One region of the Metabacillus dongyingensis genome, then DNA from elsewhere that is predicted to be linked to it. Evidence: a T-box and tRNA genes for the amino acid it is inferred to sense, from the RefSeq annotation. Region 1 holds a T-box; the other regions hold tRNA genes.
The links. A T-box is a leader RNA that pairs with one kind of tRNA and senses whether it is charged. The one in region 1 lies ahead of metG (methionine--tRNA ligase), so its partner is inferred to be a tRNA-Met.
Positions count from the first base shown of each region.

Region 2: it encodes a tRNA-Met, which carries the amino acid that the T-box ahead of metG (methionine--tRNA ligase) is inferred to sense. The anticodon was not compared.
Region 3: it encodes a tRNA-Met, which carries the amino acid that the T-box ahead of metG (methionine--tRNA ligase) is inferred to sense. The anticodon was not compared.

Region 1 covers NZ_OK052578.1:270,804-274,373, forward strand. The annotation lists gene K8L98_RS26970 (hypothetical protein) at 141-257, shown strand; gene K8L98_RS26065 (GNAT family N-acetyltransferase) at 356-892, shown strand; gene K8L98_RS26070 (hypothetical protein) at 1,287-1,736, shown strand; T-box leader at 1,980-2,247, shown strand; gene metG (methionine--tRNA ligase) at 2,299-3,570, shown strand, end outside.
Region 2 covers NZ_CP082944.1:694,522-698,091, reverse strand. The annotation lists tRNA gene K8L98_RS03630 (tRNA-Leu) at 755-835, opposite strand; tRNA gene K8L98_RS03625 (tRNA-Leu) at 856-944, opposite strand; tRNA gene K8L98_RS03620 (tRNA-Cys) at 964-1,037, opposite strand; tRNA gene K8L98_RS03615 (tRNA-Gly) at 1,046-1,120, opposite strand; tRNA gene K8L98_RS03610 (tRNA-Gln) at 1,180-1,254, opposite strand; tRNA gene K8L98_RS03605 (tRNA-His) at 1,287-1,362, opposite strand; tRNA gene K8L98_RS03600 (tRNA-Trp) at 1,390-1,463, opposite strand; tRNA gene K8L98_RS03595 (tRNA-Tyr) at 1,481-1,565, opposite strand; tRNA gene K8L98_RS03590 (tRNA-Thr) at 1,576-1,651, opposite strand; tRNA gene K8L98_RS03585 (tRNA-Phe) at 1,665-1,740, opposite strand; tRNA gene K8L98_RS03580 (tRNA-Asp) at 1,767-1,842, opposite strand; tRNA gene K8L98_RS03575 (tRNA-Met) at 1,846-1,922, opposite strand; tRNA gene K8L98_RS03570 (tRNA-Val) at 1,967-2,042, opposite strand; tRNA gene K8L98_RS03565 (tRNA-Glu) at 2,059-2,133, opposite strand; tRNA gene K8L98_RS03560 (tRNA-Ser) at 2,148-2,237, opposite strand; tRNA gene K8L98_RS03555 (tRNA-Asn) at 2,242-2,316, opposite strand; rRNA gene rrf (5S ribosomal RNA) at 2,332-2,447, opposite strand; rRNA gene K8L98_RS03545 (23S ribosomal RNA) at 2,577-3,570, opposite strand, start outside.
Region 3 covers NZ_CP082944.1:4,029,867-4,033,436, reverse strand. The annotation lists rRNA gene K8L98_RS20125 (23S ribosomal RNA) at 1-1,060, shown strand, start outside; rRNA gene rrf (5S ribosomal RNA) at 1,192-1,307, shown strand; tRNA gene K8L98_RS20115 (tRNA-Val) at 1,329-1,404, shown strand; tRNA gene K8L98_RS20110 (tRNA-Thr) at 1,471-1,546, shown strand; tRNA gene K8L98_RS20105 (tRNA-Lys) at 1,721-1,796, shown strand; tRNA gene K8L98_RS20100 (tRNA-Leu) at 1,810-1,890, shown strand; tRNA gene K8L98_RS20095 (tRNA-Gly) at 1,900-1,971, shown strand; tRNA gene K8L98_RS20090 (tRNA-Leu) at 1,981-2,069, shown strand; tRNA gene K8L98_RS20085 (tRNA-Arg) at 2,084-2,160, shown strand; tRNA gene K8L98_RS20080 (tRNA-Pro) at 2,166-2,242, shown strand; tRNA gene K8L98_RS20075 (tRNA-Ala) at 2,260-2,335, shown strand; tRNA gene K8L98_RS20070 (tRNA-Met) at 2,367-2,443, shown strand; tRNA gene K8L98_RS20065 (tRNA-Ile) at 2,451-2,527, shown strand; tRNA gene K8L98_RS20060 (tRNA-Ser) at 2,544-2,636, shown strand; tRNA gene K8L98_RS20055 (tRNA-Met) at 2,725-2,801, shown strand; tRNA gene K8L98_RS20050 (tRNA-Asp) at 2,805-2,880, shown strand; tRNA gene K8L98_RS20045 (tRNA-Phe) at 2,939-3,014, shown strand; tRNA gene K8L98_RS20040 (tRNA-His) at 3,055-3,130, shown strand; tRNA gene K8L98_RS20035 (tRNA-Gly) at 3,147-3,220, shown strand; tRNA gene K8L98_RS20030 (tRNA-Ile) at 3,225-3,301, shown strand; tRNA gene K8L98_RS20025 (tRNA-Asn) at 3,336-3,410, shown strand; tRNA gene K8L98_RS20020 (tRNA-Ser) at 3,416-3,506, shown strand; tRNA gene K8L98_RS20015 (tRNA-Glu) at 3,521-3,570, shown strand, end outside.

The DNA.
Region 1 (3,570 bases):
AATGAAGAGTATGTTTTTTATGTGTTATACCGAATATTAAAAAAGTCCACAGCTGTGTAGAATTTTTTCATTTATTCCATAATTTCTTCAAATATTTCTTATAAGATTATTATAATAATTTCTTCATGAGGTGAGCACCTTTGTTAATCTTTATCAAAGAAGTCAAATTAAGAAAAAATGGACAAATAAATATACCCAGTGAAATTAGAAATGAATTTAACTTTAAAATTGGAAATATTGTTAAAAGTCGTATCTAAAGATAATTCTATTATTCTTACTAAGATAAAGATTTAAAACTTGAGAATGTTTAATGGAATAACTCTTCATTTATAAAAGAAACGGTAAGGTTTTAGATATGCTATCTAAACTTGAAACTGAAAAAACTTTATTAAGGGCATTTGAGCCAGAAGATGCACCTTTTGTTGAGGAGTTAGCAGGAGATAAAAGGGTTGCAGCAACTACAATTACTATTCCTCACCCTTATCCACCTGGAAGTGCTGTTAACTGGATTGAAAAACACAAAGAACGTGCTGAGAAAAAAGAGAGCTATATTTTTGCAATAGAAGAAAAAAGCGATGGTAAACTTATAGGAACAGTAACTTTACGCATTGAAAATAATCACAAAAGAGCTGAGTTAGCTTACTGGTTTGGAGTGCCTTTTTGGGGAAAGGGGTATGCAACAGAATCCATAGGCAAGGTATTAGAATTTGGTTTTGAAAATGTTGGATTGAACAGAATATGGGCAACTGTAATGAAGAAAAACATTGCTTCAAGTAAGGTTTTGACTAAGAACGGCTTTAATCACGAAGGGACTTTTCCTAAACACGATTTAAAGTGGGGAAAATTTGAGGATGTCGAATACTACGGTTTATTAAATGATGATTTTATATAAACTTATTAAGCTAAAGGAATTCTAGAGTTTAACTTTAATTTGTATGAAAATCATGAAATAACACATGATAATTTCTACAAATTAAAGAATGGTGTGGTATAAATGGATATAATATCAGCTCCGCTTTTATTGTTTATTGTCTTGACTTTAGTAGGGATGTACATTGTTTATTTTTTGCTTCATAGGTTTATAAATAAAAAAAAGCATAAGGAAATTGATCCTAACGAAGTTGTTGTAAAGAATCAGGATGAATTACCTTAATATATATTTGTTTATTGGGGCGATTGCTTAAAAAGTGTCGCCTCTTCTTTTTGAAGTAAATGGCAGTTTAGCTTAATAAGGTAATACTTTCGCTCCATCTGGAAAAATTACTCTTAAGGAGGAGTGGAGACGAATGAACCGACGATTATATTTAACCTTGTTACTTGGATTGTTTTTTTCATTAGTGTGTCTTTATAGCAACAACCACATAAATGCTGAAAATACTTATCTTTACCCTGATAACAAGGAAAAGAACTTTATTAGTGCAACAGAATTTTTACGTACGGGCAATTTAAGAGGGTACAGTCAATTTAAAGGTGCAGATATAAATCTAATACAAAAACTGGCTTATAAAGACTTAAAGAAGTTTATTCGCTCGAAAGTTAATGATAATTACTACTTAAATCTAAACAATATCTATATAAATACCAATGATAATGTCAGCCCAAATCGACAAGTATATTTTTACTGTTCGATAATTGACAATGAAACAACTTTTATGCATAAATTTATTATTTTAGATGCTGAAACAACAGAGCCATTATTTGAAGGCAATGGGCAAAAATTCAAAGAACTTGATTAAATAAATCCATCCAAAACAATTGTCAGGAGCATCTGTCTGTTTATTCTTCTTCAACTATCGGGGGCGATTGCTTAACAAAGTGTCGCCTCTTCTTATTCAGCTAAAAGGCAGTTTAACGGAGTAAGCGGATTCTAAAGTTATTCTACATAAGGACCATATAGTTGAAGAACCATTTTTAATAATTACCTTTAAAAACACTTCTAAATTTCCAATTATTGTGTAATAATAAGGAAAATATATTTGTTAAACGCGATGATGAGGAAAGTAAGTCAACCATCATTTTCTTACAGAGAGCTTTGGTAGCTGAAAAGAAGCAGAAAATAGTTGATTGAAAATGGCCTTTGAGTAGCAAAGTCGACTTTCAGTTAATGAATTAGACCTTGACGAGATTTGGCACTCGTTATAAATGTCAAAGTATAAGAGTGATTCATTCTCTCCGTACTTATTGAGGCTGATAATGTGAATTATTAGTGAATTAAGGTGGTAACACGAGATATACCTCGTCCTTAGGCAATCAAATTGTCTATGGGCGAGGTTTTTTTAATTTAGGGGAGGAAGAAATATGACCATTTTTATTGGAGGAGCATGGCCATATGCTAATGGTTCACTGCATTTAGGGCATGTAGCAGCCTTATTACCAGGAGATATTTTAGCAAGGTATTACAGACAGAAAGGAGAAAAAGTGCTTTATGTTTCAGGAAGTGACTGTAATGGCACACCAATATCGATACGAGCAAATCAAGAAAATACGACAACTGAAGCAATTGCAAACCGTTATCACGAAGAATTTGTAGAGAGTTTTCAAAAGCTTGGGTTCTCCTACGATTTGTACACTCGTACAGATGCCGAACATCATCACAAGTCAGTACAGACCATATTTTTAAAATTGCTTGAAAATGGCTATCTTTACAAAAAGACGATTGAGCAGGCTTATTGTGAAACGGATCATCAATTTTTACCAGATCGTTTTGTAGAAGGGATTTGTCCGAATTGCGGCGCGAAAGCAAGGGGGGACCAATGTGATAATTGTTCTGCCATTTTAGATCCACTTGATTTAATCGATAAGCGTTGTAAGATTTGTGGGAACCAACCTGCCATTAAAGAAACGGTGCATTTTTATTTCTCGTTTAGTCATTTCCAGAAACAATTAGAAACATTTGTGGGGAAGGCACAGCAGGAAAATAGATGGCGTGAAAATGCGATTTCGTTAACAACTAGATATTTAAAAGAGGGTGTACTCGACCGAGCTGTTACGCGTGATTTGCCAAACGGTGTTGAAGTTCCTATATCAGGTTTTGAAGGTAAGAAAATTTATGTATGGATCGAAGCCGTGGCAGGCTATTTAACTGCAAGTATAGAATGGGCGGAGCAAAATAACGAAAACATAGAAGATTGGTGGAATAAAGACACCATTTCTTATTATATTCATGGGAAGGATAATATTCCATTCCATACGATCATTTGGCCTTCTATTCTAATGGGCATCAATAATCCTGCTTTACCAGCACATATAATTTCGAATGAGTATTTAACTCTAGAAAAGCGTAAGCTATCGACGAGTCAAAATTGGGCAGTCTGGGTTCCATATATTTTAGAGAGATATGATGCTGACTCAATTCGATATTTTTTAACAATCAATGCACCTGAAAATCGAGATACTGATTTTTCATGGCGTGAATTTGTATATAGTCATAACAGCGAATTACTTGGTGCATATGGTAATTTTGTCAATCGCACGCTAAAGTTTATCGAAAAATCTTATGATGGTAAAACACCAGAAGGTAAGGTGAATTTAAAAATTAAAGCTAAAATCGGTCAACTCTATGAAGAAGTT
Region 2 (3,570 bases), on a different replicon from region 1:
TTATAAAATCGAACTTAAATATTAAATAATTTAATTTTAATATTAAATATAAGTGCTAACCATTCTGAAATCAACTCCGGCTTAGGAAAAGAAGTTCCAGTAACTGCCGATAGTAACGAAATAATATATATATTTTGCAAAAAATAAGATAGGGTAGGGATTGTTTTATTAGTTGGTCTTCAATAAATGTGTCCGATTGCGGAACAAAATAAAAAAAGCAACCTGTCAATATTTCTTAAACCCAATATTTGTTCCAAAACTCGTGGCTTTCTTTTTGTTCTAAATAACTACTCTGCTACCCTTAAAATTACGCATATAGAGAATCACATTGTTTTTAATATGTTCTTCAGTTAGGTTAGATGGTTTCAATAAAGTAATATCAATACCCTGATCTTTAAGTTGATTTAAAAATGCTTGTATTCCATTCAAGTAATATTGAATTGTATGAGGTCTTAAATTTCGAAATTCGCAATCCTTAATGAACAATTGAATAGCATCTTTAAATGTCTCTACATAAGCTTTTACTTACTTTGAATAACAGCCAGTTCATCATCATTTAAAACATTCTTACGCCTTGTCATAATAATTCCTCCTTCAACGGTGCACACGATTAAGGAACACGATTTCATTTGAGGATGTCATGTAAAAAAAAGATAAAAAGACAACAAAAAAACGCCTCTACAATAACTGTAGAGACGTTTTTAAACGTTGATATTACTTAATTCACTTGTAATTGAAAGTAATAAAATTTCGATACCGGTGGCCGGGGTCGAACCGGCACTCCAGAGGAACACGATTTTGAGTCGTGCGCGTCTGCCAATTCCGCCACACCGGCAAATGAAATTGTGATGAAGATGGTGCCGAGGACCGGAATCGAACCGGTACGGTAGTCACCTACCGCAGGATTTTAAGTCCTGTGCGTCTGCCAGTTCCGCCACCCCGGCAAGGGTGATAAATAAAAATTGGAGGCGACACCCGGATTTGAACCGGGGATAAAGGTTTTGCAGACCTCTGCCTTACCACTTGGCTATGCCGCCTCAACTATTGGAGCGGAAGACGGGATTCGAACCCGCGACCCCCACCTTGGCAAGGTGGTGTTCTACCACTGAACTACTTCCGCAAATCGCATTGTAATGTATTTTATGCAGGAGCTGCACAAAGATGACTTTAGATTGAAAATGGCTGGGCTAGCTGGATTCGAACCAGCGCATGACGGAGTCAAAGTCCGTTGCCTTACCGCTTGGCTATAGCCCAAAACAGAAATAAAAACCCTATTAAGTAAAAAATGGGGCGACTGATGGGAATCGAACCCACGAATGCCAGAGCCACAATCTGGTGCGTTAACCACTTCGCCACAACCGCCATTATACTATATAAGATTAATTAAATTGGCAGGGGTAGTAGGACTCGAACCCACACCGGAGGTTTTGGAGACCTCTGTTCTACCTTTAAACTATACCCCTATATTCTTTTAATAAAATGGTGGAGGGGGACGGATTCGAACCGCCGAACCCGGAGGGAGCGGATTTACAGTCCGCCGCGTTTAGCCACTTCGCTACCCCTCCACACTGTAAGTGGTGCCGGCAAGAGGACTTGAACCCCCAACCTACTGATTACAAGTCAGTTGCTCTACCAATTGAGCTACACCGGCATTTAAGTGTAAATGGTGGCTTGGGACGGAATCGAACCGCCGACACAAGGATTTTCAGTCCTTTGCTCTACCGACTGAGCTACCAAGCCATTTTATTCTTTTTTAATTAAGAGAATGGCGGTCCCGACCGGGATCGAACCGGCGATCTCCTGCGTGACAGGCAGGCATGTTAACCGCTACACCACGGGACCATTTGGTTGCGGGGACAGGATTTGAACCTGCGACCTTCGGGTTATGAGCCCGACGAGCTACCAGACTGCTCCACCCCGCGACAATAATAAATGAAGTTTTTTTGCTGCTTTATTTCAGTAAAGATGGTGGAGGATGACGGGCTCGAACCGCCGACCCTCTGCTTGTAAGGCAGATGCTCTCCCAGCTGAGCTAATCCTCCGCAGTGAAAATGATATTGGTGACCCGTACGGGATTCGAACCCGTGTTACCGCCGTGAAAGGGCGGTGTCTTAACCGCTTGACCAACGGGCCATTTATATAAGTAGTGGCGGAGAGCAAGGGATTCGAACCCTTGAGACGGGTTACCGCCTACACGATTTCCAATCGTGCTCCTTCGGCCACTCGGACAGCTCTCCAAAATGGCTCCGCAGGTAGGACTCGAACCTACGACCGATCGGTTAACAGCCGATAGCTCTACCACTGAGCTACTGCGGAATAATATTTTCACTAGCCTGGCAACGTCCTACTCTCACAGGGGGAAACCCCCAACTACCATCGGCGCTAAAGAGCTTAACTTCCGTGTTCGGCATGGGAACGGGTGTGACCTCTTTGCCATCATCACCAGACATAGTGACAAAAATTATTATACTATGAAATCCGAAGATTTCAAGCTTTTTTTTTGAAAGAAGTTATTCTTTCAAAACTAAATAACGTTTGATAACAAGTTTCACTCAGGTTTTACACTTTATTAGACTGTGGTTAAGTCCTCGAACGATTAGTATCTGTCAGCTCCACACGTCACCGCGCTTCCACCTCAGACCTATCAACCTGATCATCTTTCAGGGTTCTTACTCACTAATGTGATGGGAAATCTCATCTTGAGGGGGGCTTCATGCTTAGATGCTTTCAGCACTTATCCCTTCCGCACATAGCTACCCAGCGATGCCTTTGGCAAGACAACTGGTACACCAGCGGTGCGTCCATCCCGGTCCTCTCGTACTAAGGACAGCTCCTCTCAAATTTCCTGCGCCCACGACGGATAGGGACCGAACTGTCTCACGACGTTCTGAACCCAGCTCGCGTACCGCTTTAATGGGCGAACAGCCCAACCCTTGGGACCGACTACAGCCCCAGGATGCGATGAGCCGACATCGAGGTGCCAAACCTCCCCGTCGATGTGGACTCTTGGGGGAGATAAGCCTGTTATCCCCGGGGTAGCTTTTATCCGTTGAGCGATGGCCCTTCCATGCGGAACCACCGGATCACTAAGCCCGACTTTCGTCCCTGCTCGACTTGTAGGTCTCGCAGTCAAGCTCCCTTGTGCCTTTACACTCTGCGAATGATTTCCAACCATTCTGAGGGAACCTTTGGGCGCCTCCGTTACATTTTAGGAGGCGACCGCCCCAGTCAAACTGCCCACCTGACACTGTCTCCCAGCCCGATCAGGGCTGTGGGTTAGAATTTCAATACAGCAAGGGTAGTATCCCACCAATGCCTCCACCGAAGCTGGCGCTCCGGCTTCCAAGGCTCCTACCTATCCTGTACAAGCTGTACCAAAATTCAATATCAGGCTACAGTAAAGCTCCACGGGGTCTTTCCGTCCTGTCGCGGGTAACCTGCATCTTCACAGGTACTATAATTTCACCGAGTCTCTCGTTGAGACAGTGCCCAGATCGTTACGCCTTTCGTGCGGGTCGGAACTTACCCGACAAGGAATTTCGCTACCTTAGGACCGTTATAGTTACGGCC
Region 3 (3,570 bases), on a different replicon from region 1:
GTGCTGGAAGGTTAAGAGGAGAGGTTAGCGCAAGCGAAGCTTTGAATTGAAGCCCCAGTAAACGGCGGCCGTAACTATAACGGTCCTAAGGTAGCGAAATTCCTTGTCGGGTAAGTTCCGACCCGCACGAAAGGCGTAACGATCTGGGCACTGTCTCAACGAGAGACTCGGTGAAATTATAGTACCTGTGAAGATGCAGGTTACCCGCGACAGGACGGAAAGACCCCGTGGAGCTTTACTGTAGCCTGATATTGAATTTTGGTACAGCTTGTACAGGATAGGTAGGAGCCTTGGAAGCCGGAGCGCCAGCTTCGGTGGAGGCATTGGTGGGATACTACCCTTGCTGTATTGAAATTCTAACCCACAGCCCTGATCGGGCTGGGAGACAGTGTCAGGTGGGCAGTTTGACTGGGGCGGTCGCCTCCTAAAATGTAACGGAGGCGCCCAAAGGTTCCCTCAGAATGGTTGGAAATCATTCGCAGAGTGTAAAGGCACAAGGGAGCTTGACTGCGAGACCTACAAGTCGAGCAGGGACGAAAGTCGGGCTTAGTGATCCGGTGGTTCCGCATGGAAGGGCCATCGCTCAACGGATAAAAGCTACCCCGGGGATAACAGGCTTATCTCCCCCAAGAGTCCACATCGACGGGGAGGTTTGGCACCTCGATGTCGGCTCATCGCATCCTGGGGCTGTAGTCGGTCCCAAGGGTTGGGCTGTTCGCCCATTAAAGCGGTACGCGAGCTGGGTTCAGAACGTCGTGAGACAGTTCGGTCCCTATCCGTCGTGGGCGCAGGAAATTTGAGAGGAGCTGTCCTTAGTACGAGAGGACCGGGATGGACGCACCGCTGGTGTACCAGTTGTCTTGCCAAAGGCATCGCTGGGTAGCTATGTGCGGAAGGGATAAGTGCTGAAAGCATCTAAGCATGAAGCCCCCCTCAAGATGAGATTTCCCATCACATTAGTGAGTAAGAACCCTGAAAGATGATCAGGTTGATAGGTCTGAGGTGGAAGCGCGGTGACGTGTGGAGCTGACAGATACTAATCGTTCGAGGACTTAACCACAGTCTAATAAAGTGTAAAATCTAAGTGAAAACTTGTTATCATACGTTATTTAGTTTTGAAAGAATAACTTCTTTCGAAAAAAAAAGCTTGAAATCTTCGGATTTCATAGTATAATAATTTTTGTCACTATGTCTGGTGATGATGGCAAAGAGGTCACACCCGTTCCCATGCCGAACACGGAAGTTAAGCTCTTTAGCGCCGATGGTAGTTGGGGGTTTCCCCCTGTGAGAGTAGGACGTTGCCAGGCTAATGACAAAAGTATTCAAGCGGAGGATTAGCTCAGCTGGGAGAGCATCTGCCTTACAAGCAGAGGGTCGGCGGTTCGAGCCCGTCATCCTCCACCATTTACTCTTGTTGTTAACATGCTGCAAAAGATCAGCAAAAAAAGTATTGCTTACCTTACTTTAAATGCCGGTGTAGCTCAATTGGTAGAGCAACTGACTTGTAATCAGTAGGTTGGGGGTTCAAGTCCTCTTGCCGGCACCATTCGGTCTTAAACTGAATCAAGATATGATTTAATACGTGCCATTAGCTCAGTCGCTAGAGCACGAACGAGTAATCTTCGAAGCTTACGCTTCAGCACACAAATCGAGCCACTCCTTGAATAATCTTTCTGAGATTTGGGTGTCTTGCAAAACTAAAGAGTGTTTTCTTAACTAAGTGCCATTAGCTCAGTCGGTAGAGCATCTGACTTTTAATCAGAGGGTCGAAGGTTCGAGTCCTTCATGGCACACCATTTTCCTTAATATGCGGGTGTGGCGGAATTGGCAGACGCGCTAGACTTAGGATCTAGTGTCATTGACGTGGGGGTTCGAGTCCCTTCACCCGCATCATATTTTGCGGAAGTAGTTCAGTGGTAGAACACCACCTTGCCAAGGTGGGGGTCGCGGGTTCGAATCCCGTCTTCCGCTCTTACTTGCGCCGGGGTGGCGGAACTGGCAGACGCACAGGACTTAAAATCCTGCGGTAGGTGACTACCGTACCGGTTCGATTCCGGTCCTCGGCACCACTTGTTTCATAAATGCGCCCGTAGCTCAATTGGATAGAGCGTTTGACTACGGATCAAAAGGTTATGGGTTCGACTCCTATCGGGCGCGCCATATAACGGGAAGTAGCTCAGCTTGGTAGAGCACTTGGTTTGGGACCAAGGGGTCGCAGGTTCGAATCCTGTCTTCCCGACCATTTTCAACTTTTAATTAGGGGCCTTAGCTCAGCTGGGAGAGCGCCTGCCTTGCACGCAGGAGGTCAGCGGTTCGATCCCGCTAGGCTCCACCAATTATATAGAATTAATTGACTTTGTTCCTGGGGCGGTGTAGCTCAGCTGGCTAGAGCGTACGGTTCATACCCGTGAGGTCGTGGGTTCGACTCCCTCCGCCGCTACCAAAAAAAAGGACCTTTAGCTCAGTTGGTTAGAGCAGACGGCTCATAACCGTCCGGTCGTAGGTTCGAGTCCTACAAGGTCCACCATTCTATTTAGTCTTTCGGAGGTATACCCAAGTCCGGCTGAAGGGATCGGTCTTGAAAACCGACAGGGGAGTCAAATCCCGCGGGGGTTCGAATCCCTCTACCTCCTCCATTATTATTTTAAACAGTGAAATATCTTACTTCAGCAAACCGGTTAATATACAGCATAATCGGATGAGAAAGAACTTGATTATTATTATCGCGGGGTGGAGCAGTCTGGTAGCTCGTCGGGCTCATAACCCGAAGGTCGCAGGTTCAAATCCTGTCCCCGCAACCAAATGGTCCCGTGGTGTAGCGGTTAACATGCCTGCCTGTCACGCAGGAGATCGCCGGTTCGATCCCGGTCGGGACCGCCATTTTTACTAGATTTACGCAGTATTAGTAAAATGCGGTGAAGATTTAATTAATACAAATGGCTTGGTAGCTCAGTCGGTAGAGCAAAGGACTGAAAATCCTTGTGTCGGCGGTTCGATTCCGTCCCAAGCCACCATTTACCTTAATGATGTAAATGTTAAAAAAATATAATTGTGGCGGTTGTGGCGAAGTGGTTAACGCACCAGATTGTGGCTCTGGCATTCGTGGGTTCGATTCCCATCAGTCGCCCCATTTTTATATTCATATTGCGGGTGTAGTTTAATGGTAAAACTCTAGCCTTCCAAGCTAATGTCGTGGGTTCGATTCCCATCACCCGCTCCATAATGGGCCTATAGCTCAGCTGGTTAGAGCGCACGCCTGATAAGCGTGAGGTCGATGGTTCGAGTCCATTTAGGCCCACCATTTATGTTTTGGTAAAATAAGGTTTCAATATTATTCCGCAGTAGCTCAGTGGTAGAGCTATCGGCTGTTAACCGATCGGTCGTAGGTTCGAGTCCTACCTGCGGAGCCATATCTGGGGAAGTACTCAAGTGGCTGAAGAGGCGCCCCTGCTAAGGGTGTAGGTCGCGTAAGCGGCGCGAGGGTTCAAATCCCTCCTTCTCCGCCAGAAAGCCTGTTTTTGGCCCGTTGGTCAAGCGGTTAAGACACCGCCCTTTCACGGCGGTAACACG